DNA from 4 places in the Devosia sp. Soil_C_22 genome. Region 1 is predicted to be linked to each of the others. Evidence: predicted binding sites of a transcription regulator. Region 1 holds the regulator's gene; each other region holds the start of a gene.
What was found. Region 1 encodes PhoB, which activates phosphate uptake and scavenging genes when phosphate is short. Its sites were predicted from a motif close to TGTCATNNANCTGTCAT; they were not measured.
Positions count from the first base shown of each region.

Region 2: a site for PhoB is predicted at 2,111-2,127, ahead of AC3A6I_RS01675 (PhoX family protein). Genes of this name have one in related genera too.
Region 3: a site for PhoB is predicted at 3,006-3,022, ahead of phnF (phosphonate metabolism transcriptional regulator PhnF). Genes of this name have one in related genera too.
Region 4: a site for PhoB is predicted at 2,699-2,715, ahead of AC3A6I_RS07440 (PhoX family protein). Genes of this name have one in related genera too.

Region 1 covers NZ_JBDGIY010000001.1:690,521-695,654, forward strand. Annotated here, with positions in the region: gene pstC (phosphate ABC transporter permease subunit PstC) at 1-498, shown strand, start outside; gene pstA (phosphate ABC transporter permease PstA) at 501-1,868, shown strand; gene pstB (phosphate ABC transporter ATP-binding protein PstB) at 1,895-2,722, shown strand; gene phoU (phosphate signaling complex protein PhoU) at 2,741-3,445, shown strand; gene phoB (phosphate regulon transcriptional regulator PhoB) at 3,481-4,182, shown strand; gene AC3A6I_RS03285 (efflux RND transporter periplasmic adaptor subunit) at 4,318-5,134, shown strand, end outside.
Region 2 covers NZ_JBDGIY010000001.1:360,229-365,362, reverse strand. Annotated here, with positions in the region: gene AC3A6I_RS01675 (PhoX family protein) at 90-2,066, opposite strand; gene AC3A6I_RS01670 (putative bifunctional diguanylate cyclase/phosphodiesterase) at 2,183-3,994, opposite strand; gene AC3A6I_RS01665 (D-TA family PLP-dependent enzyme) at 4,098-5,134, opposite strand, start outside.
Region 3 covers NZ_JBDGIY010000002.1:524,795-529,928, forward strand. Annotated here, with positions in the region: gene AC3A6I_RS19635 (MurR/RpiR family transcriptional regulator) at 1-531, shown strand, start outside; gene AC3A6I_RS19640 (beta-N-acetylhexosaminidase) at 564-2,603, shown strand; gene phnF (phosphonate metabolism transcriptional regulator PhnF) at 3,069-3,809, shown strand; gene phnG (phosphonate C-P lyase system protein PhnG) at 3,802-4,230, shown strand; gene phnH (phosphonate C-P lyase system protein PhnH) at 4,230-4,769, shown strand; gene AC3A6I_RS19660 (carbon-phosphorus lyase complex subunit PhnI) at 4,769-5,134, shown strand, end outside.
Region 4 covers NZ_JBDGIY010000001.1:1,551,073-1,556,206, reverse strand. Annotated here, with positions in the region: gene AC3A6I_RS07445 (homoserine O-succinyltransferase) at 1-567, shown strand, start outside; gene AC3A6I_RS07440 (PhoX family protein) at 650-2,629, opposite strand; gene AC3A6I_RS07435 (YcjX family GTP-binding protein) at 2,810-4,261, shown strand; gene AC3A6I_RS07430 (YcjF family protein) at 4,258-5,134, shown strand, end outside.

The DNA of each region.
Region 1 (5,134 bases):
TTCCGTGACCTTGGCAACCTGCTCGGGCTGCAGATCAGCGCCACCAGCGCGCTGACAGCGGGTGTGGTCATGGGCATCATGATCATCCCGTTCGTGTCCTCGCTGTCGGACGATATCCTCAACCAGGTGCCGCGCACGCTGCGCGACGGCGCCTACGGCCTTGGCGCTACCAAGTCCGAGACCATCCGCAACGTGCTGATCCCGGCGGCGCTACCCGGCATCGTCGGCGCCTTCCTGCTGGCTGTCAGCCGCGCCGTCGGCGAAACCATGATCGTGGTGCTCGCGGCGGGCAATAGCCCGGTGCTCCGCGGCAATCCATTCGAGCCTGTCGCGACCATCACGGTGTCGATCGTCAATCAGCTCACCGGTGATACCGACTTCGCGGGCCCGCAGTCGCTGGTCGGCTTCGCACTGGGCCTGACCCTCTTCGTCGTCACCCTGTGCCTCAACATCTTCGCGCTCTACATCGTTCGGCGCTTCCGGGAGCAGTACGAATAATCATGACCGACACGTTCGCAACTCGGGGCATGGCGTCTTCCTCCGATCGCACCAGGCTCGTTCGCGCCAGCCTTCGCCGCCGTCACATGAACGAGGCGATCTTCCGAGGGCTGGGCCTTGCTGCCATCATCGTCGCGCTTGGCTTCGTCGCGCTGCTGTTCGTCGATGTGGTGCGCAAGGGTATTCCGGCCTTCACGCAGTCGAACCTGCACCTCGCTATCAACTTCGATCCCGAGTTGATCAAGGTGGATCCGGCGCCGGCGCGTGCCGACTTTCCGTCGGAAGCCGCCTACAACGCTGCCAGCCTCAAGTGGCAGCGCGCGGTTGCTTTGCTGAACTGGAACAAGGTGATCGAGGCTTCGCTGCGCGCCGCCGCGCCGGCCGGGTTCGAGATCGACAGCCGTGCGATCCTCACCATCGCCGAGACCGATGCCCGTCACGAGGCGCGCGAGCGCTTCGTCGCCGACCCTTCGCTGCTTGGTAAGACCGTCGAGATGGACTTCCTCGCCTCGGCCAACGCCGACAACTGGATCAAGGGTAACATCGACCGCTCGCTCGGCGATGCCCAGCAGCAACTCGCTGCTCCAGCCCGTGCGCTCATCGATCAGTTCGTCGCCAACGGCACCATCTCGAGCGGCTTTGCCTGGTCGATCCTGACCAATGTCGACAGTCGCGCCGCGCCTGCGTCGGCCGGTCTGCTTGGCGCCTTCGTCGGTACCCTGTGGATGATGCTGATCGTCATCCTGCTGGCCGTGCCGATTGGCGTTTGCGCCGCGATCTACCTCGAAGAGTTCGCACCCAAGTCGCGGCTGACCGACCTGATCGAGGTCAACATCAACAACCTCGCGGCTGTACCCTCCATCGTGTTTGGTCTGCTCGGCGCGGCGGTGTTCATCAACTACATGCACCTGCCGATCTCGGCCCCGATTGTCGGCGGTCTTGTGCTGACGCTGATGACGCTACCGACCATCATCATCGCTACCCGTGGCGCGCTGCTGGGCGTCTCGCCGGCCCTGCGCCAGGCGGCGCTCGGTCTCGGCGCCAGCAAGACACAGATGGTGTTTCATCACGTCCTGCCGGTCACCTTCCCCTCGATCCTGACGGCAACGATCCTGGGTGTGGCCCACGCGCTCGGCGAAACCGCGCCCCTGCTGCTTATCGGCATGAAGGCGTTCGTCGCCGCCGTCCCCGCCACCCCGCTCGATCAGGCGACCGCTCTGCCGGTGCAGATCTACCTGTGGCAGGGCAACGAGAACCGCAATTTCTTCGAACCGCGCACGGCCGCTGCGATTATGGTGCTTCTCGCCGTGATGATCGCACTTAACGGCGTCGCTATCTATCTTCGGTCGCGCCTCGAGCGCCGGGCATAGTTTCGGGTTCGCCCAGGAGGCTTCAAATGGACATGTTGGCAGGCAAGGTCAAAATGGAAAACGCTCAGATCGCCCCAGGTTCGGATGCGGTCAACCACCCGATCCGCGTCCAGGCGCGCGATGTCACCGTCCACTACGGCGCCAAGCAGGCCCTGTTCGGTGTGTCGATCGATATTCCCGATCGTGCTGTCACCGCGTTCATCGGGCCCTCGGGTTGCGGCAAGTCGACGTTCCTGCGCTGCATCAACCGCATGAACGACACGATCGAGGGTTGCGTTGTCGGCGGCAAGATCAGCCTCGACAATGACGACATCTACGATCCAAATCTCGACGTCGTGGAACTGCGTGCGCGCATCGGCATGGTGTTCCAGAAGCCCAATCCGTTCCCCAAGTCGATCTACGAGAACATCGCCTACGGCCCGAAGATCCACGGCCTCACCAAGTCCAAGGCCGAGCTCGACGAGATCGTCGTGACCTCGCTGCGCAAGGCAGGACTGTTCAACGAGGTGAAGGACCGTCTGCACGAGCCGGGCACCGGCCTCTCGGGCGGCCAGCAGCAGCGCCTCTGCATCGCCCGCGCCATCGCCGTGGGCCCTGAAGTCATCCTGATGGACGAGCCCTGCTCGGCCCTCGACCCGATCGCCACCGCAGTGATCGAGGAACTGATCGACGAACTGCGCGAGAACTACACCATTGTCATCGTGACGCACTCGATGCAGCAGGCCGCCCGCGTCAGTCAGAAGACCGCGTTCTTCCACCTCGGCAACCTGATCGAGGAAGGCAAGACCGAGGACATCTTCACCAACCCCAAGAACAAGCAGACGCAGGACTACATCACCGGCCGCATCGGCTGACCGGACGAGGATCGATCAATGTCTACGCTCAACGAGCATATCGTTACCTCTTACGAGGAAGAACTGACCAACCTTGCCAAGCTCATCTTCGAGATGGGCGGGCAGGTTGAAGTGGCCGTATCGAACGCCACCCGGGCGCTGCTGCGGCTGGACCACAGCCTGGCGCGCCAGACCATCGATGCCGACAAGGCCATCGATGAGATGCAGAAGAAGATCGACGAGATCGCCGTCTCGATGATCGCCCGCCGCCAGCCCATGGCGACGGACCTGCGCGCCATCATCACCTCGATCCACGTCGCCAACGATCTCGAGCGCGTCGGCGATATGGCCAAGACCATCTCGCGCCGCACGTTGCAGATAGACGGGCTCAGCCTCGCGCCGAAATTCTACAACGGCGTCAAGCACATGTCCGACCTGATCCTGCGCCAGCTCAAGGCGGCGCTCGATGCCTACGCGACGCGCAACAGCGCCGCCGCCGTCGAAGTGTGCAACTCCGACGAAGAGATCGATGCGCTCTACACCTCGCTGTTCCGCGAACTGCTCACCTACATGATGGAAGATCCGCGCAACATCACGCAGTGCACGCATCTGCTGTTCTGCTCCAAGAGCCTCGAGCGCGTCGGCGACCACGCCACCAACATTGCCGAGCACGCTTACTACCTCGAGACCGGCCGCCAGATCGGGACTGCCCCCGACCAGCACCGTACGCAGGTCAAAGAGTAAGTCTGACCGACGAATCCACGACGGAGTGACCGCCGATGTCTGCTACCATCCTCATCGTCGAGGACGAGGCCGATCTCGCAGTATTGCTGCGCTATAACCTTGAGGCGGAGGGCTTTCGCGTTGCGACGGCCGCCTCGGGCGATGAGGCTGTGGAACGCATCCGCGACGGCGTGCCGGACCTGATCCTGCTCGATTGGATGCTGCCTGGCCTCTCCGGCATCGAGCTCTGCCGCCGCTGGCGGGCCCGCGAGGAAACCGCGCGCACCCCGATCATCATGATCACGGCGCGCGGCGAGGAAGAAGAGCGGGTTCGCGGCCTTGCGACCGGCGCCGACGATTATGTCGTAAAGCCGTTCTCGATCCCGGAACTGCTGGCCCGCATCAATGCGCTGCTGCGCCGCTCGAGCCCCCAGCTCGTGACCGCCGTACTGAAGGCCGGCGATCTCGAGCTCGATCGGACCAGCCACCGTGTCCGTCGCGGCGGCCGCGAGGTGCACCTGGGGCCGACCGAGTATCGCCTGCTCGAGTATCTGATGCGCCATCCCGGCCGGGTGTACTCGCGCGAGCAACTGCTCGATGGCGTGTGGGGCAACGATGTCTATGTCGACGAGCGCACCGTAGACGTACATGTCGGGCGCCTTCGCAAGGCGATCAACCGCCACCGCGACGCCGACCCGATCCGTACCGTGCGTGGCGCCGGCTATGCCTTCGACGAGCGCTTTGCCGCGCTGAGCTGACGTTGCGGACAGGTTGGAGCGCCCAGCGTTTCCAACCTGTCCAAGATTTCACCCACCTTACCAAGCCCTAACACGACTTTCGCGCTCCGCCTTCCTATGTGTAGGGCGGGCGGATATGGGCATTGAGGTGAACGAATGAAGCGTTGGCTTGCTGCTATCGGTGTGCTCGCTGTCTTGGGCGCCGCAGGCGCCGGCTGGGTCGTATTCAGCGCCCCGGCCAAGGATGCCATTCCCGCCACCACTCCGGTGACCCGCGGCTCCGTGGAGGAGACCGTGCTGGCCTCGGGGGTCATCCAGGCAAGTTCGCTGGTCAGCGTCGGTGCCGAAGTGTCGGGCCGCATCAAGTCGCTGAACGTCGCGCTCGGCGACGATGTGAAGAGCGGCGACGTGATCGCCGAGATCGATTCGCTGAACCAGGAAAACGCGGTGAAGGTTGCCGAAGCGGCGCTTGCCAACATCTCGGCCCAGAAAGAGATCAAGGAAGCAAGCCTCGCGCAGGCTCGCGTGGCGCTGGCGCGAGCTGAAAAACTCAACCCGAACAAGCTGATATCGGACGCAGACTACCAGACCGCGCAACTTGCGGTGCAGACCGGGGAAGCGGAGCTCAAGTCGATCGACGCGCAGATCCAGCAGGCCGAGCTCAGCGTCGAGTCGGCCAAGCTCGATCTCGATCGCACCCGCATCGTCGCGCCCATGGACGGCACGGTAGTCGCCGTCGCGGTGGAAGTGGGGCAGTCGCTGAACGCCAACACCTCATCGCCGACCATCGTCAAGATCGCCAACCTCGACAAGATGGTGGTGAAGGCCGAGATCTCGGAAGCCGATGTACCGCGCGTGCAGCCCGGCCAGCAGGTCTACTTCACCATCCTGGGCGATCCCGATACGCGGATCGACGCCACGCTGCGCGCTGTCGAGCCGGCCCCGGAGTCGATCGCCTCCGAGAGCGACACCT
Region 2 (5,134 bases), 330 kb from region 1:
CTGTGCCCCGCTCACCGGCAAGGCACCCCCCCCTTTATGGGGGAGGATGGGAGGGGGCCGGCTCTGTCAGTCGGCCCCTCTGAAAGCCCTTACGAACCCACTACGCCGCCATCGTCCTTGGTAATCACCACCAGCGAGGGGCGCGGGCCCATGCCGTCCTTGAAGTCCGGCCAGTTGGTGCCGGCGTCGGCCAGGCTCTCGGCATCTTCGCCGTCGGTGAGGCGGAGCTCGCCGGGGTGCTGGATCGAGAGGAACACGGTCCTGCCATCGGGGGTGAAGGCCGGCGAGCAGACTTCCGAGCCAACCGGCGGCGAGTAGAACAGTTTCGGCAGCGCCTTGCCGGCGCCTTCGGTGTCGGCGACGTAGAGCGCGTCGTTGAAGCCGGCATCCGGCGGGCCGTCGGTGGTGATCCACAGGCGCCCTTCGGGATCGACCGAGAGGTTGTCCGGGTCGGTGAACCAGCCATTGTCCGAAGTCTCGGGGTGGCACATGGCGTCGGCGGCCGGGTCCTTCGGGTCACCGCAGAGGATGAAGGCGTCCCAGGTGTAGTCGGTCGCGGCGTGGTCTGGCGCGTCGGGAGCGCCCGGCGGGCTGAGCTCGAGAATGTGCCCATCGGGATTGGGCGAACGCGGGTTGGCAGCGTTTACCTGCTCGGCCTCGTCGCCCTCGCCGGCCGGGAGACGATCCTCGTTCTCGGTCATGGCGATGTAGATGCGGCCGGTCTTGGGGTGGGGTGTAAAGCCTTCCGGACCGTCCATCGGGGTGGCGCCGAGCAGGTCGGCGGCCATGCGGGTGCGCAGCACGACGTCGGCCTGGGTATGGAAGCCATTCTCCGGCGTCAGCGGGCCTTCGCCCTGGATCAGCGGCAGCCAGGTCATCTTGCCTTCCGCGTCGAAGCGGGCGGTGTAGAGCGTGCCCTCGTCGAGCAGATCCTTGTTCGCGGCGCGGTCGGTCGGGTTCCACGGCTTGGCGGTGACGAACTTGTAGAGGTACTCGAAGTCGTCATCGTCGCCCATGTAGAGCACGACGCGGCCATCGGGAGCGACGGCGACCTGGGCACCTTCATGGGTGAAGCGGCCGAGCGCGGTGCGCTTGACCGGCTTGGCGGTCGGATCGAACGGGTCGATCTCCACGACCCAGTCGAACTTCAGCCACTCGTTGGGCTCTTTCTCGAAGTTCAGGCGATCTTCGAGACGGCCGAGGCCGTAGCCGTCATTCTCGTCCTCGTCCCAGCCCTGGCGTTCGACCAGGTCCTGGTCGGCCAGCGTGGTGTAGTCGCCGGCGAACACGTCCATGCCGCCTTCTTCACCCGACAGGATCGTGCCCCACGGGGTCATGCCGCCCGAGCAGTTCGAGATCGAGCCGAACACCACGGTGCCGGTCGGGTCGATCGAGGTCTTGAGCCGATCGTCGCCGGCGGCCGGGCCGGAAAGGCGCATCTCGGTGCCGAGGTGCACGCGGCGGTTGAACGCGCCATCGGTGACAACCTGCCACTCGGCGCCGTTCTTTTTCACTTCAACCACGGAGATGCCGGTCGAGGCAGCAACAGCCTTGAGCTGGTCGTCGCTCAGCTTTTCCTTGTAGTCCTCGTAGGTCACGCCCGGGAACATCAGGTAGGGCGCGGCATATTCGTGGTTCACGACGAGGAGGCCGTGATCGTTCGACTGCGACCCCTGCGGCAGCGGCAGGAAGGCGGTGAAGTCGTTGTTATAGCCGAACTGCCTGGCGGCAGCGTCGCCATTGAGCGTCGCGAGATCGAACTCGGGCGCATCGGCGAACAGCTTGTCGCCCCACTTGAGCAGGATCTGGCGCGAGTAGCCCTCGGGCCAGTGGTCGGTGGTGTCGGTGACGCGGGTCAGCTCGGGGAAGGTGAGGCTCGACGGCGAGTTCGACTGCGCGGCGGCGCGGCCGGCAAAGCCGGCGCCCGCGCCGGCAATCGCCGTGGTGGCCAGCAGGCCCTTGAGGATGGTGCGGCGTGAATAGCCTTCAACCATCAGTTCAGAGTATTTCGTGCCGAAGGATTGGCGGCGCGTCGGACGCGCGCGAGTCTTCAAACGATCAGTCATCGTGGACGCTCCCAGTATTACGGGGCGTTGCCTGCGCCTGACTGACGACGCTGACGTGACAATTGCGTGTCACACATATGAACGAGAAATATAAGCTTCAAGCCAGAAATACTGGCTCAGCCGGCGAGCTGGTCGAGCGGGACGTCCGGCATTTCGTCATAGGCGAGGTTGAGCAGACGGCGCACCTGGTCACGCGGGATGGGGCGCGAAACCAGGAACCCCTGCGCTTCGGCATAGCCGGCGGCGTGCACGTGGCGCAGTTGCTCGGCGGTCTCGATGCCCTCAGCCGTGGTCGCCATGTTGAGGCGGCGGCCGATATCGGCGACGGCGGCGACGATGGTGCTGGCGCCATCGGTGTTGGAGAGCGCGCGCACGAAGGTGCCGTCGATCTTGATCTTGTCGAAGGGGAAAGCGAGCAGGTAGCCGAGCGCCGAAAAGCCGGTGCCGAAATCGTCCAGCGCGATACGCACGCCAAGCGCGCGCAGCTGGCGCAAGGTTTCCAGGCTCTCGGCGGAGTTCTCGAGGAACACCGACTCGGTGATCTCGATCTCGACCCGGTTATGGGCGAGGCCCGAGGCGGCCAGCGCCTGGGTTAGCGTGGTGAGGAGGCTCCCGCGCACCAGCTGCACCGAGGAGACGTTGACCGCCACGCGCAGATCGCCGGGCCAGCGCGCCGCCTCGGCGATGGCTTCGCGCAGGACCCAATCGCCGATGGGGACGATCAGCCCGGTATCCTCGGCGATGGGGATGAACTCGGCCGGCGAGATCATGCCGCGCTCGGGATGCTGCCAGCGCAGCAGCGCCTCGAAGCCGGCAAAGGACTCGGTGGCAAGGTTCAGGATGGGCTGGAAATGCAACTCGAGTTCGTCACGCTCGACGGCGCCACGCAGATCGACCTCCAGCCCGCGGCGCTGGGCTTCGGCGCGCCCCATATCCGCATCGTAGAGTCGCAGGCCGCCCCGGCGATCGCGCTTTGCGGCGTAGAGGGCGAGATCGGCGCTGTGCAGCAGTGCATCGACATCCTCGCCGTCTCGACCGGCAAGCGCAATGCCGATGCCCACCGCAATGGTGACGATCTGCCCGTCGAGATCGTACGGCTTCGAGGTTGCGGTCGAGATGCGCCGGGCCAGCGCCTCGGCGGTCTCGGCGATGCCCTGGCGGTGCAGCACCACGAACTCGTCGCCGCCCATGCGGGCCGCAGTGTCGTCGGGGCCGAGACAGTCGGTAAGGCGGGTGGCGAACTGGCGCAGCAACGCGTCGCCGGCAGCGTGACCGAGCATGTCGTTGATCGGCTTGAAGCCATCGAGATCGAGGCAGAGCACGGCAAAGCCGCCACTCGCCACCATGTTCTCGAAGGCATAGCCGATGCGGCGGTAGAACATGGTGCGATTGGGCAGGCCGGTCAGCGCATCGTGATAGGCGAGATGCGCGAGCTCGGCCTGCATATTGTGGAGCTCGGTGACATCCTTGTGGGTCGAGATCCAGCCGCCATCCGCCATTGGCTGGTGAGTCATCGAGATGACCTGCCCCGAGTTCAACCGGTGGATGCCGCCCAGGGTCCGGCCCTCGCCTACCGCACTCAGCCGGTCGGCCAGATAGGCGTCGTTGTCGTCCCCGACATGGGTGTTGCTGGCGATGCGTGCTTCCAGCACTTGGCGAAAGCTGGTGCCGGGCCGGCCGAGTTCGGACGGCAGCCGGTAGACATCCAGGAATTGCTGGTTGCAGGCGACCAGCCGGCCCTGCCGGTCGTAGAGCGATAGCCCGTGGGCGAGATTGTCGAGGATGGCGCGAGTGCGCAGCTCGTTGGCGTCGAGCTTGCCGCGCAGGCTCTCTAGCAGCTTCTGCAGCTCGTCGGAATCGGCAGCAGCGCCGACAGGAATCCCGTTCTCGACGTTGGCTGGGCTCGATCTGCGTGTCGATCTGGCCACCGCAAACCGGCCTTATCCTCGTGGAGATCGGGCCAAGCTAAAGCTCTGGCGTAAAGAGACGGTTAGTCCGCCACAATTGCGCGAACTAACATCGTAGTCGTCGTCAGTCGACGCGGCCGCGTGCAGCCACCGGAACCGTCTCCATGACTTGATCGCCCGAAATCAAGGTGACGGTGTCGAAGAGGTTTGAAACAACGCAGGCATGATTGGGAATGATGCGCAGACGCTCGCCGACGCGCGGCCAGTCCGACGCCACCGGCATCTCGATGACGCCGTGCTCCTCGGAGAGCGCCTTGACCGTCAGCTCGGTGCCCATGACGAGACCGAAGCCTTCCATGCCGAGCAGGTCCGAGGTCAGCGACTTCGAGCCGGCATCGATAACGACGCGGGTCGGGGTGGGCCGGCTGACGACGGTGGCGAGCACGGTGAGCGCGCAATCGTCGAGGCTGGCGGCCTTCTCGCGGACCTGGAAGCGGTCGTAATAAATGTACGTGCCGGGGCGGCGCTCGGTCACCGGGCCGCCGCCGGGCGCCCACATGTCGGGGCTATTGCCGGACGTGACTTTTGGCACCTCGATCCCCGCTTGCTTGAACACGGCAAGCGCATCGTTGATCCAGGCATTGGATTTTTCTACGCCGTGCAGCGGCGGATAGGTCATCAGACCGCCAAAGCGCAGGCCCGGCGACTGCTGAATGTGGCGGGCGAGCGCCAGCGCCTGGGCCGGCGTCTGCACGCCGCAGCGGCCGCCGCCGCTATCGCACTCGATCAGCACGGTCAGCGGCTTGCCTTCGGCGAAGGTCGCGGCATAGCCGGCAACCGTGTCCGGGCTGTCCGCGGTGACGGCGAGCGTCACGCGGTCGTTGACGGCCTTGAGGCGGGCCAGCTTGCGCGCCCCGAGGATGTTGTAGGGCAGGAAGATATCGGTGAGCCCTGCATCGGCCATGACTTCGGCTTCGCCCAGCTTCTGCACGGTGATGCCAACGGCGCCGACTTCGACCTGGCGCTTGGCGAAGCGCGGCAGCTTGTGCGTCTTGGTATGCGGACGCAGCGCATAGCCTTCCTTGTTGGCATGCGCCTGGGCGCGCTGCAGGTTGGCTTCCACCCGATCGATGTCGATGAGGACGGCTGGCGTGTCGATGT
Region 3 (5,134 bases), on a different contig from region 1:
ATCGACACCGACGCGGTGGAACAGGCGGCCGACGCGATCGTGGGTTCCAGCTACCTGCTCGCGTATGGCTCGGGCGGCACCTCGTCGATGGTCGCCAGCGAGATGGAGACGCGGCTGTTCCGGCTGGGCCTCAAGATCACGGCCTCGATCGACCACCAGGCGCAGCTGATGCGCGCGGCCGGTGCGCCGCGCGGTACGGTGGTGATCGCCTCCTCGGTGAGCGGGCGCAACCGGCAGCTGGCGCAGGCTTTGCGGGTTGCCGGCGATTACGGCATGACCCGCGTGGTGCTGACCCGGCCCGGATCGCTGGTGGCGCAGGAAGCGGACATCCTGCTCGGCATCGACATCCGCGAGTCCGACGACATCCTCAGGCCGTCGCCGACGCGCTACGCCTTCCTCGCCCTCACCGATATCGTGGCGCAGGCAGTGGCGACGCGCATGAAGGCGACGGCCATTCCGGCGCTCGGACGGATCAAGCATCAGCTGATGCTGAACCGCGACGAAGACGACACCCAGCCGCTCGGCGACTGACCCACCGGACCAGCCCTTCCAGGACATTCGACATGACCAGCCTGCCCATGCTCACGCTCTCGACCACCTGGATGCCGGCGGCCGAAGGCCAGCCGCTGAGCTACGCGCTCAAGCTCAGGAATCGTGGCGATGCGCCGGTGAAGGGCTTTCGGCTCTGCTTCTCCGGTCCGGCGCGGATCGATCCGAGCGCCGATATCGAGGGCGGCACGCTCGAGTCGCGGGTATCGAACCACTCCGAGCTGTCGCCGGCGGCGGGCTATGTGCTGGAGCCGGGTGCGACCTGGCAGGTGACCGTCCGCGGCCTCAGCTATCCGCTGCGGCACTGGAGCGACGGCGCGAACAGCGCCTATGTCGTCCTCGCCGACGGCGCGATCGTGCCAGTGATCACCCAGCCGACGAACGCGCCGCGCGACAATGCTCCGCGGGTCAAGGGCGCGGCGATCTTTCCGGTGCCGGCCAAAACGCCGGTGAACCTCTCGATCATCCCGTGGCCGAAAACGGTGCGGACGACCGGGGCGCAGCCGGTGCCGGCCGGGCTCGACGTCGGCGCGCACAGTGCCGCGGGCACGGCGGCGGCTGCGGCCTTAGCCGAGCTGGTCGACAGCCTGTTCCCGGCCGAGGGGCTGAGCCGCCCGATCGCCGAGGGCGGCCTTCGGGTGACGCTGGCCGACAAGGCCGGGCTCGGCAAGGAAGCCTATGAGATCGAATTCGCGGCCAACGCTGCGACGGTGTCGGCCTCGACCGAGACCGGCTTGCTCTATGGCCTCGTCACGCTCGGGCAGATCGTGCGCGGGGCTAAGAAGCACCCGGGCAATTTCGTGTTCCCGGCCGGTGGCAGCATCGTCGACGAGCCGGCCTATGGCTGGCGCGGCACGCATATGGACGTGGCGCGGCAGTTCTACGCCACGGCAGAAGTCAGCCAGTTCCTCAAGATCCTCGCCTGGAACAAGCTCAACCGCTTCCACTGGCATCTCAGCGACGACGAGGCGTGGCGCGTCGAGATCGACGCCTATCCGGCGCTGACCACGATCGGCGCCTGGCGCGGGCATGGGCTGCCGATCCCGGCGCTGCTCGGCTCGGGGCCGCAGCCGGTCGGCGGCTATTACAGCAAGGCGGCGATCCGCGAGATCGTCGGGCTGGCCGAGCGGCTGGGCATCGCGGTGGTGCCGGAGATCGATATTCCCGGCCATTGCTACGCCATGCTGCAGGCCATCCCCGAGCTGCGCGATCCGGATGAACACGGCGACTACTTTTCGGTGCAGGGGTTCCCGAACAACTGCATCAATCCGGCCTACGAAAAGACCTACGAGGTGCTGAGCACCATCTTCGACGAGCTGGTCGAGCTGTTCCCGGCCAAGATCATCCATATCGGTGCCGACGAGGTGCCGCTCGGGGCCTGGTCCGGCTCGCCGCTGGCGCTCGAGCGCCTCAGGGTGCTGAAGGGCGAGGCTGCGGCTGCGGCGCACGCAGCTCGGCTCAACAAGACCACGAACCTCCACGGCGCCGACGATATCGAGGGCACCGGCACCGCCGTGCTGCAGGCCGAATTCCTGCATCGGGTGCAGGCGCTGCTCGCGTCGAAGGGCTGCGTCACCGGCGGCTGGGAAGAGGCGGCGCATGGCAACGTCATCGAGAAGGACAAGAGCTATCTCGTTGGCTGGCGCAATGTCGAAGTCAGCGCCAAGCTGGCCGGCGAGGGCTACGACATCGTGGTGGCGCCGGGGCAGCGCTACTATCTCGACATGGCGAACGGCATTGCCTGGTCCGAGCCGGGCGCCGGCTGGGCCGGCTGGTCGGGGCCGATGGAAACCTACGAGTTCGATCCGACCGAGGGCTGGACGACCGAGCAGAAGAAGCACTTCCTCGGCGTTCAGGCCTGCATCTGGTCCGAACCGATGACCGACCGCGCCATCTTCGACCGGCTGGTGTTCCCGCGGCTTTCCGCCATAGCCGAGACCGGCTGGACGCAGGACAGCGCGCGGTCGTGGGGCCGGTTCAGCGCCCTCGCCGGTCTGATGCCAATTCTTTACGGCAACTGGCAGACCGAGCTGCCGCAGGTGGCCGAGGAGTAAGAACCAAACGCGATTGTCGCCTCATCCACGGAGTCATTCCCGCGAAAGCGGGAACCTCTGTTTGCGGTGGTGGCAGCCAAACGGAGATCCCCGCTTTCGCGGGGATGACCCGGCGAGTGGGGATGGTCGGAGCATAACATTGCCCTCGGTGGGGACTGCCCACTGTTGGGTGCCTAAACTCGATTGTCATCCCTGCGAAAGCAGGGATCCACCGCCCCGCCAGCGCGGACCCTCCACTAATCTCGGTCCCTCCACCACCCACCGGGTCATCCCCGCGAAAGCGGGGATCTCCGTTTGGCCGCAACCACCGCGAACAGAGATTCCCGCCTTCGCGGGAATGACACCGTGGGTGGGAGCGCTCCTTCTGCGCTGCGCTTACGTCATCAAAGTGCAGGCGTTTTCTGTCACTTGGCCGTCATGCAATCGAGCTAGTTCCGAACTCATCCGAATGACTAGCAGGGTCGCATGCGCAGCCAAGGGCATACGTGGGAAACCACGCGGGACAGGATCAGCGACGAGATCGCCTCGGGGCGGCTGGCGCCGGATACGCGCCTGCCGTCGGAGCCCGAGATGTGCCGCCTGTACGGCACGCGGCGGCATTCGCTGCGCCGGGCGCTGGCCGCGCTGGAAGGCGAGGGCAAGCTGCGGACCGAGCACGGGCGCGGCACTTTCGTCGAACGCGCGCCGCTGGTGAACTATGTCATCGGCCAGCGCACGCGCTTCCGCGAGAACCTGCTGTCGCAAGGCCTGACGGCGAAGGGCCAGGGCATATCCGAAGCGCTGATTCCGGCCGACAGCCGTATCGCCAAGGCGCTCGACCTGCCGGTGGGCGCGCTGGTGCATGCCATCTGCCGGCGCGGCTTTGCCAACGACCTGCCGATCAGCCTCGGCTGGTCCTACCATGATGCTTCGCGCTTCCCCGATCTCGCCGAGAAGCGGCGGCAGGGCATCTCGGTCACCGAGGTCTACCGCGCCCACGGCATCGAGGACTACCGGCGCCTGCGCACCACCATCTTCACCCGCCCGGCCGACGAGCGCGAGGCGCCGCTGCTGATGCTGCGGCCCGGCCAGTCGGTGCTCGTCGTGCAGAAGGTCGACGTCGACAAGGCGGGCCGGCCGATCGCGTTTTCAGAGGGCGCCTGGGCCGGCGACCGCGTCCAGTTCACTTTCGACAGCAGCCCCGAGGAGAAGCACGACGATGCTTGAGAGCAATAGGCATTCCGAAGCGCTGGGCGTGCTGGCCCGCGCCGAGCCGGCGCGGCTGAAGGCGTTGGCCGAGCGGTTGCTCGAGGGGCTGGGCGACATCGAGGTCGTCACCAACCGCACTGGGCTGGTGATGGTGCCGATACGCGACACGGTCGAGAGCGCTGAGTTCTATCTCGGCGAAGTGCTGGTCAGCGAGGCACAGGTCGCCGACGCGGCCGGGCACATTGGCTACGGCATGGTCACCGGGCGTGATCTCGAACGCGCCATGGCGATGGCGGTGGTCGATCTCGCCATGGCAGCCGGGCAAGGGACGGACGAGACGGCGGCCCTGCTTGCCGATGAGCGCCGCCGCCTCACTGGGCTCGATGATGCGCGCATGCGCAGCGTCGAGGCGACGCGTGTCGAGATGGAGACGTTCTGATGTTGACGATAGCCCTTCCCGATGCGGCCGAGCTGCGGTCCAACTCGACCTTCGAAGCGCTGATGTGGGCCTTGGCCCGCCCCGGCGAAGTGCGGGCCATGCCCGAGCCGGGGCTGGCGCCGCTGGTCGAGGCACTGGTCGATATCGAGTGCCGCGCCTTCGGCGACACAGCCGAGTTGCGCCGGCTGATCGATGAAACCCGCGCAGAGGTAGCGGAGTCCGCCGGCGCCGCCGACCATGTCTTTCTCGAGCGGTTGCCGGACGACCTGACCCCCCTCAGCTTCCTGCGCTGCGGCAGCGCGCTTTATCCCGATGATGGCGCGACGGTCGGTATCGCTGCGCAGATCGGGCAGGGACAGCGGCTGCGGCTCAGCGGTCCGGGGATCGACGGGGTGCGCGAGATCGCATTGGCGCTGCCCGCAGAATTCTGGCGGTTGCGCGACGAACTCTGCCTCTATCCCGAGGGGTTCGACCTGTTCGTGGTCGATGGCGCCGATGTCGTCGGCCTGCCCCGCTCCACCCAGATCGAGGTGCTCTGATGGCTTATGTCGCGACCCGTGGTGGCGAAAAGGCCATCGACCAGGCCGAGCGGCTGTTCCGCGAACAGCTGGGGCCGATCGATGCCGAACGCGTGCGCCAGATCCAGCAGTCCATGCCCTATCTCATCGACCGCGTGATGGGCGAAGCCTCGCTCTATTCCGAGGAATTGGCGGCCCTCGCGCTGGCCCAGACCGGCGGTGAGCTCAGCGAAGCCGTGCTCGTCCTCCGCGCCTGGCGGACGACCCAGCCACGCATCGCCATCGCCGCAACGGTCGAGCAGGATCAGCTGCTGACCCACCGCCGCATCTCGGCGGCCTTCAAGGACATCCCGGGCGGCCAGATCCTCGGCCCCACCCTCGACTAC
Region 4 (5,134 bases), 860 kb from region 1:
GAGGAGGTGCGCTACTGGTCCGAAATGCTGGAGATCATGGCGTGGACCGAGACCAACGTGCACCAGACGATGTTTATCTGCTGGGGCGCGCAAGCGGCGCTGCACCATTTCCACAAGGCGCGCCGCTTCCGCATGGAGCACAAGGCGTTCGGCGTGTTCCGGCACAAGCTGGTGGGCGGGCCGACGCCGTGGCTGCGCGGGTTCTCGGACAGCCCGATGATCCCCGTGAGCCGGTATAACGACATCGACAAGGCGAGCCTCGGGCCGGACCTCGACGTGCTGATCGACAATGACGAGATCGGGGTGTGCATGCTGGCCGACAGGGCGCGGCGTGCGCTCTACATGCTCAACCACCTCGAATACGACAACCGCTCGCTGGCGGACGAGTACGAGCGCGACGTGAAGGCGGGGCTGGAGACGGCGCCGCCGACCAACCTCTATCCCAACGGGGATACGTCGGCGGTGCCGGAGAACCGGTGGCGCAGCCATGCGCACCTGCTGTTCCAGAACTGGATCAACGAGATCTACCAGACGACGCCGTACGAGGTGGAGCAGATCGGGCAGTGAGATGCGAGGGGGCGGGTCGCAGTTGCGTCCGCCCCCTCGCGAAGTCCGGTGGAGTCGGCCGACGCCGGCTCCAGTGTCAACGTCAGACCGCGATCTTGCCGCCGCCCTGCCTGGTGATCACGACCACGGACGGGCGGACCGGCATGGCGTCGTCGAAGTCGGGCCAGCGGGTCGACAGGTCCTCGTAGTACGAGGCGCGGCCGAAGCCTTCCCAGTCATCGCCGCCATCGGCCGGATGCTGCACGGCGACGAACGCCGTCTCGTCGTCCGGCGTGAACAACGGGCCGCACATTTCGGCGCCGACCGGCACGCGGAAGAACAGCTTCGAGGTCGCGCGCGCGGCGCCTTCGGTATCGACTGCCCACAGGCCATCGGTACGGCCGGTGCCCTTGGGGCTGTTGCCGTCGGTGGAGACCCACAGGCGGCCCATCGAGTCGACGGCGCAGTTGTCCGGCATGCCGAACCAGCCGTTGACCGTGGTGTCGGTCGAGAAGGTGGCGCCGACTTCGGCAACCGCCGGGTCGCCGCACTTGAGCAGGATTTCCCACTTGCCGGTGGTGGCGGCAAAATCGCCGTCGGTTTCGGCGATCTCGATGATGTGGCCGAAGGCGTTCTTGGCGCGCGGGTTGGCCGCATCGGCCTCCTTGCGCGAGTTGTTGTTGGTCAGCATCACGTAGACCTTGCCGTTGACGCCATTGGGCTGGATGTCCTCGGGACGATCCATCTTGGTGGCGCCGAGCAGGTCGCCGGCACGGCGAGTTTCGATCAGTACGTCGGCCTGGCTGTTGAAGCCGTTCTCGGCGGTCAGCGGGCCCTCGCCAAACACGACCGGCAGCCACTCCATCGCGCCATCCTCGGAGAACCTGGCGACGTAGAGCGTGCCGTCGTCGAGCAGGTCCATGTTGGCGGCGCGATCGTTGGGGTTGAACGTGCCGGCGGTGACGAACTTGTAGACGTAGTCGAAGGCCTGGTCGTCGCCGAGGTAGAAGACCACGCGACCATCCTTGTTGACGATCGACTCCGCGCCTTCGTGGCGGAAGCGGCCAAGAGCGGTGCGCTTCTTGGGGACCGAGGTGGGATCCTGCACGTCGACCTCGACGATCCAGCCGAAGCGGTTGGGCTCGTTCGGCTCCTTGGAGATATCGAAGCGGTCGTAGTGCCTGGCCCACTCGTAGGACGCGTCCGGCACGCCGAAACGCTCGTAATTGGCTGCCTCCGGGTGCCCTTCCGGCAGGGCACCGTCGAAGTAACCGTGCACGTTCTCTTCGGCCATGATGTAGGTGCCCCAGGGGGTCACGCCACCAGCGCAGTTGTTGATGGTGCCGAACACCCTGGTGCCGGTGGCGTCGGCATTGGTCTTGAGACGGTCGTGGCCGGCGGCCGGACCGGCGATCTGCATCTCCGTGTTGGCGGTGATGCGGCGGTTGAGCGCGCCGTCCTTGACCACGGCCCACTTGCCGTCGACCTTCCGGATTTCGACGATGGAGCCGCCATGGGCTGCCATCTCGACATCGACCTGCTCCTTGCTGAGCGGGCCCTGCTCGATCTCGCCGGCAGTGAGGGTGACGAGACCGGGGAACATCAGGTGCGGGTTGGTGTATTCGTGGTTGACCACCAGCAGGCCGTGCTGGCTCGAGCCGTCGAGGGGGATGTAGCCGACATAGTCGTTATTGTAGCCGAACTGCCTGGACTGGGCTTCGGCGGTCTGCGCGGCGGGATCGAACTCGGGAGCGTCGGCGAGGACGGCGTCGCCCCAGCGCAGCAGGATATCGGCGTCATAGCCTTCGGCCACGTGGTGGGTCTGGTCGATGCCAGCCTCGACTTCCTTGAACGAGAAGGCCGAACCGGTGCCCTGGGCCTTGGCATCCTCGGCGGTGAGGAGCGCCAGCGGGCTCACGGTCGCGGCGATGGCGGACACGGCCAGCGACCCGCGCAGGAAATCGCGGCGCGAGAAACGGGCGCTGATGATTTCACCCATGGTCTTGTTATTGCTGAGATTCCGCGGCTCGCCGTCGGCCGCCTCGAGCTGCGACGTCCGGAAAATCGGGGTCTGGTCGTTCATTGGAATGCTCCTCGATGGTATGGGGAGGCCCTCAATCCTTAGAGCCATTCCAAACTGTAGGAAGCGCGCGTCACAGCTGGATGACGACGACATGACCATGCGGCAACGATTAGCTAAGCGCCTGCCATGCTTGAAAAAAGCCCCGCCGCTGGCAACATAGGGCGAGATAGGAGACCCGGCTTGGCGACGCGCCCTACCACCGTTACGGACGAGCTCGGCATCGCGCTCTCCAACCTCGCCGATGCAGCGACGGCGCCGTTCACGCCGACGCTGCGGCTTGGGGTGACCGGGTTAAGTCGTTCCGGCAAAACGGTTTTTATCACCGCGCTGATCCATAACCTGCTGACTGGCGGGCGGCTGCCGGGGTTTGCGGCGCTGACCGAGGGGCGGTTCATCGGGGCGCGGCTGGCCGAGAGCCCGGATGCGGGGGTGCCGCGCTTTGCCTACGAGCAGCACCTCGCGGCGCTGACCGGGAAGGATCCGCACTGGCCGGAATCGACGCGTCGAATCAGCCAGTTGCGGCTCAGTCTTAAGTTTCAGTCGAAGCGCTTCGTGTCCGGCATGTTCGGGCCGACGGTGCTCAATCTCGACATTGTCGACTATCCGGGCGAGTGGCTGCTCGACCTGCCGCTGCTGTCGCTAAGCTATGCCGAGTGGAGCGCGCAGGCGATTGGGCGAGCATCGCTGACCCATACCAGGGCCGAAGCTGAACCGTTCATTAACGAAATCCAACAGACCGATCCGCTGAAAGAGGCCTCGGACGCCGATGCCGAGCGGCTGGCGGCGGCGTTCACCGAGTATCTCAGGCGCAGCCGTGAGGATGGGCGGGCGATGAGCACGCTGCCGCCGGGGCGCTTCCTGATGCCGGGCGACCTCGAGGGCAGCCCTGCCCTCACCTTCGCGCCGCTGCCGGCGCCGCATGCGCCCGTGCGCTCCAGCTCGCTCTACGCCATGCTCGAGCGGCGCTACGAGGCCTACAAGGCGATCGTGGTGCGGCCATTCTTTCGCGACCATTTTGCCCGGCTCGACCGGCAGGTCGTGCTGGTCGATACGCTGCGGGCGCTGAATGCCGGGCCGGCGGCGGTGGCCGATCTCGAGACGGCGCTGACAGATATACTCCAGTGCTTCCGGCAGGGGGATAACAACGTGCTGACCCGGCTGGTGGCGCGGCGGATCGACCGAATCCTGTTCGCGGCGACCAAGGCGGATCATATCCACTCGTCCAGCCATGACCGGCTCGAAGCGGTGATGAACCGGCTGGTGGCCGATGCAGCGCGCAAGGCGCGCTTTGCCGGGGCGGAGACGAAATCGATGGCCATCGCCTCGGTGCGGGCGACGCGGGAAAGCGTGATCGAGGATGGCGGCAAGCACGAGGTGATCGTGGGGACGCCCGAGGCCGGCGAGGTGCTGGACGGCACGCGCTATGACGGGGCGACCGAGATCGCGCTGTTCCCCGGCGACCTGCCGGCGCACCCGGATGCGCTGTTCGAGGACGGGCGGCCGGTGGGGCTCAACTTCCTGCGCTTCGAGCCGCCCAAGCGGCTGGAAAAGAACGCCGAGGGCAACGTGGTGCTGCCGCATATCCGCTTCGACCGGGCGCTCGACTACCTGATCGGGGATTGGCTGAAATGAAGGCGCCATTCGCACGCGAGGTGCCAGGCGGTACGGCAGCTGAGGAAGCAGCACGGAAGCCGCGGGCGTTCGAAGCGGCGCAGGTGCCGGCTTTGCCCGAGGCGATCGAGCCGCTGACCGAGGCGGACGTGGTCGAGGCCGAGTTGCGGCCGCCGCGGCTGCTGAGCTGGCTGGGGCGGGTGGCGTGGATCGCGGGCGGGCTGCTGGTGTCGCTGGCGCTGGGGCTGGCGGCGGAACGGCTGATCGCCGACCTGTTCACGACGCAGCCCTGGCTGGGCTGGGTGGGCATCGCCATTCTCGTCGTGCTGGTGGTGGCGCTGGTCGCCATCGTCATCCGCGAGGTGGCCTCGCTGATGCGGCTGCGCCAGCTCGACCGGCTGCGGCGGCGGGCGGTGGCGACGCTCGAGAGCGACCTCAACAAGGACGGCGCGGCGATTTCGCGCGAGCTGCTCGATGTCTATGCGCGACGGCCGGACCTGGCGCGCGGGCGCGACGAGCTCGAGAGCAATGCGCGGCACGTGTTCGATGGCGCCGAGCATATCCGGCTGAGCGAGCGGCTGCTGATGGCGCCGCTCGATGCGCGGGCGCGGGCGCTGACGGCCGCTTCGGCGCGGCGGGTGGCGCTGGTGACGACGGTGTCGCCGCGGGCGCTGATCGACATCGCCTTCGTGATCTTCGAGAGCGTGCGGCTGGGCGGCGACATTGCCCGGCTCTATGGGGCGCGGCCGGGTATCATGGGCACGTGGCGGCTGATCGGCGCGATCCTCGCGCACCTGGCGGTGACCGGCGGGCTGGTGCTGACCGACGGCGTGGTGGAGCAGCTGGTCGGCCAGGGGCTCGCGGCAAAGCTGTCGGCGCGGCTCGGCGAGGGCG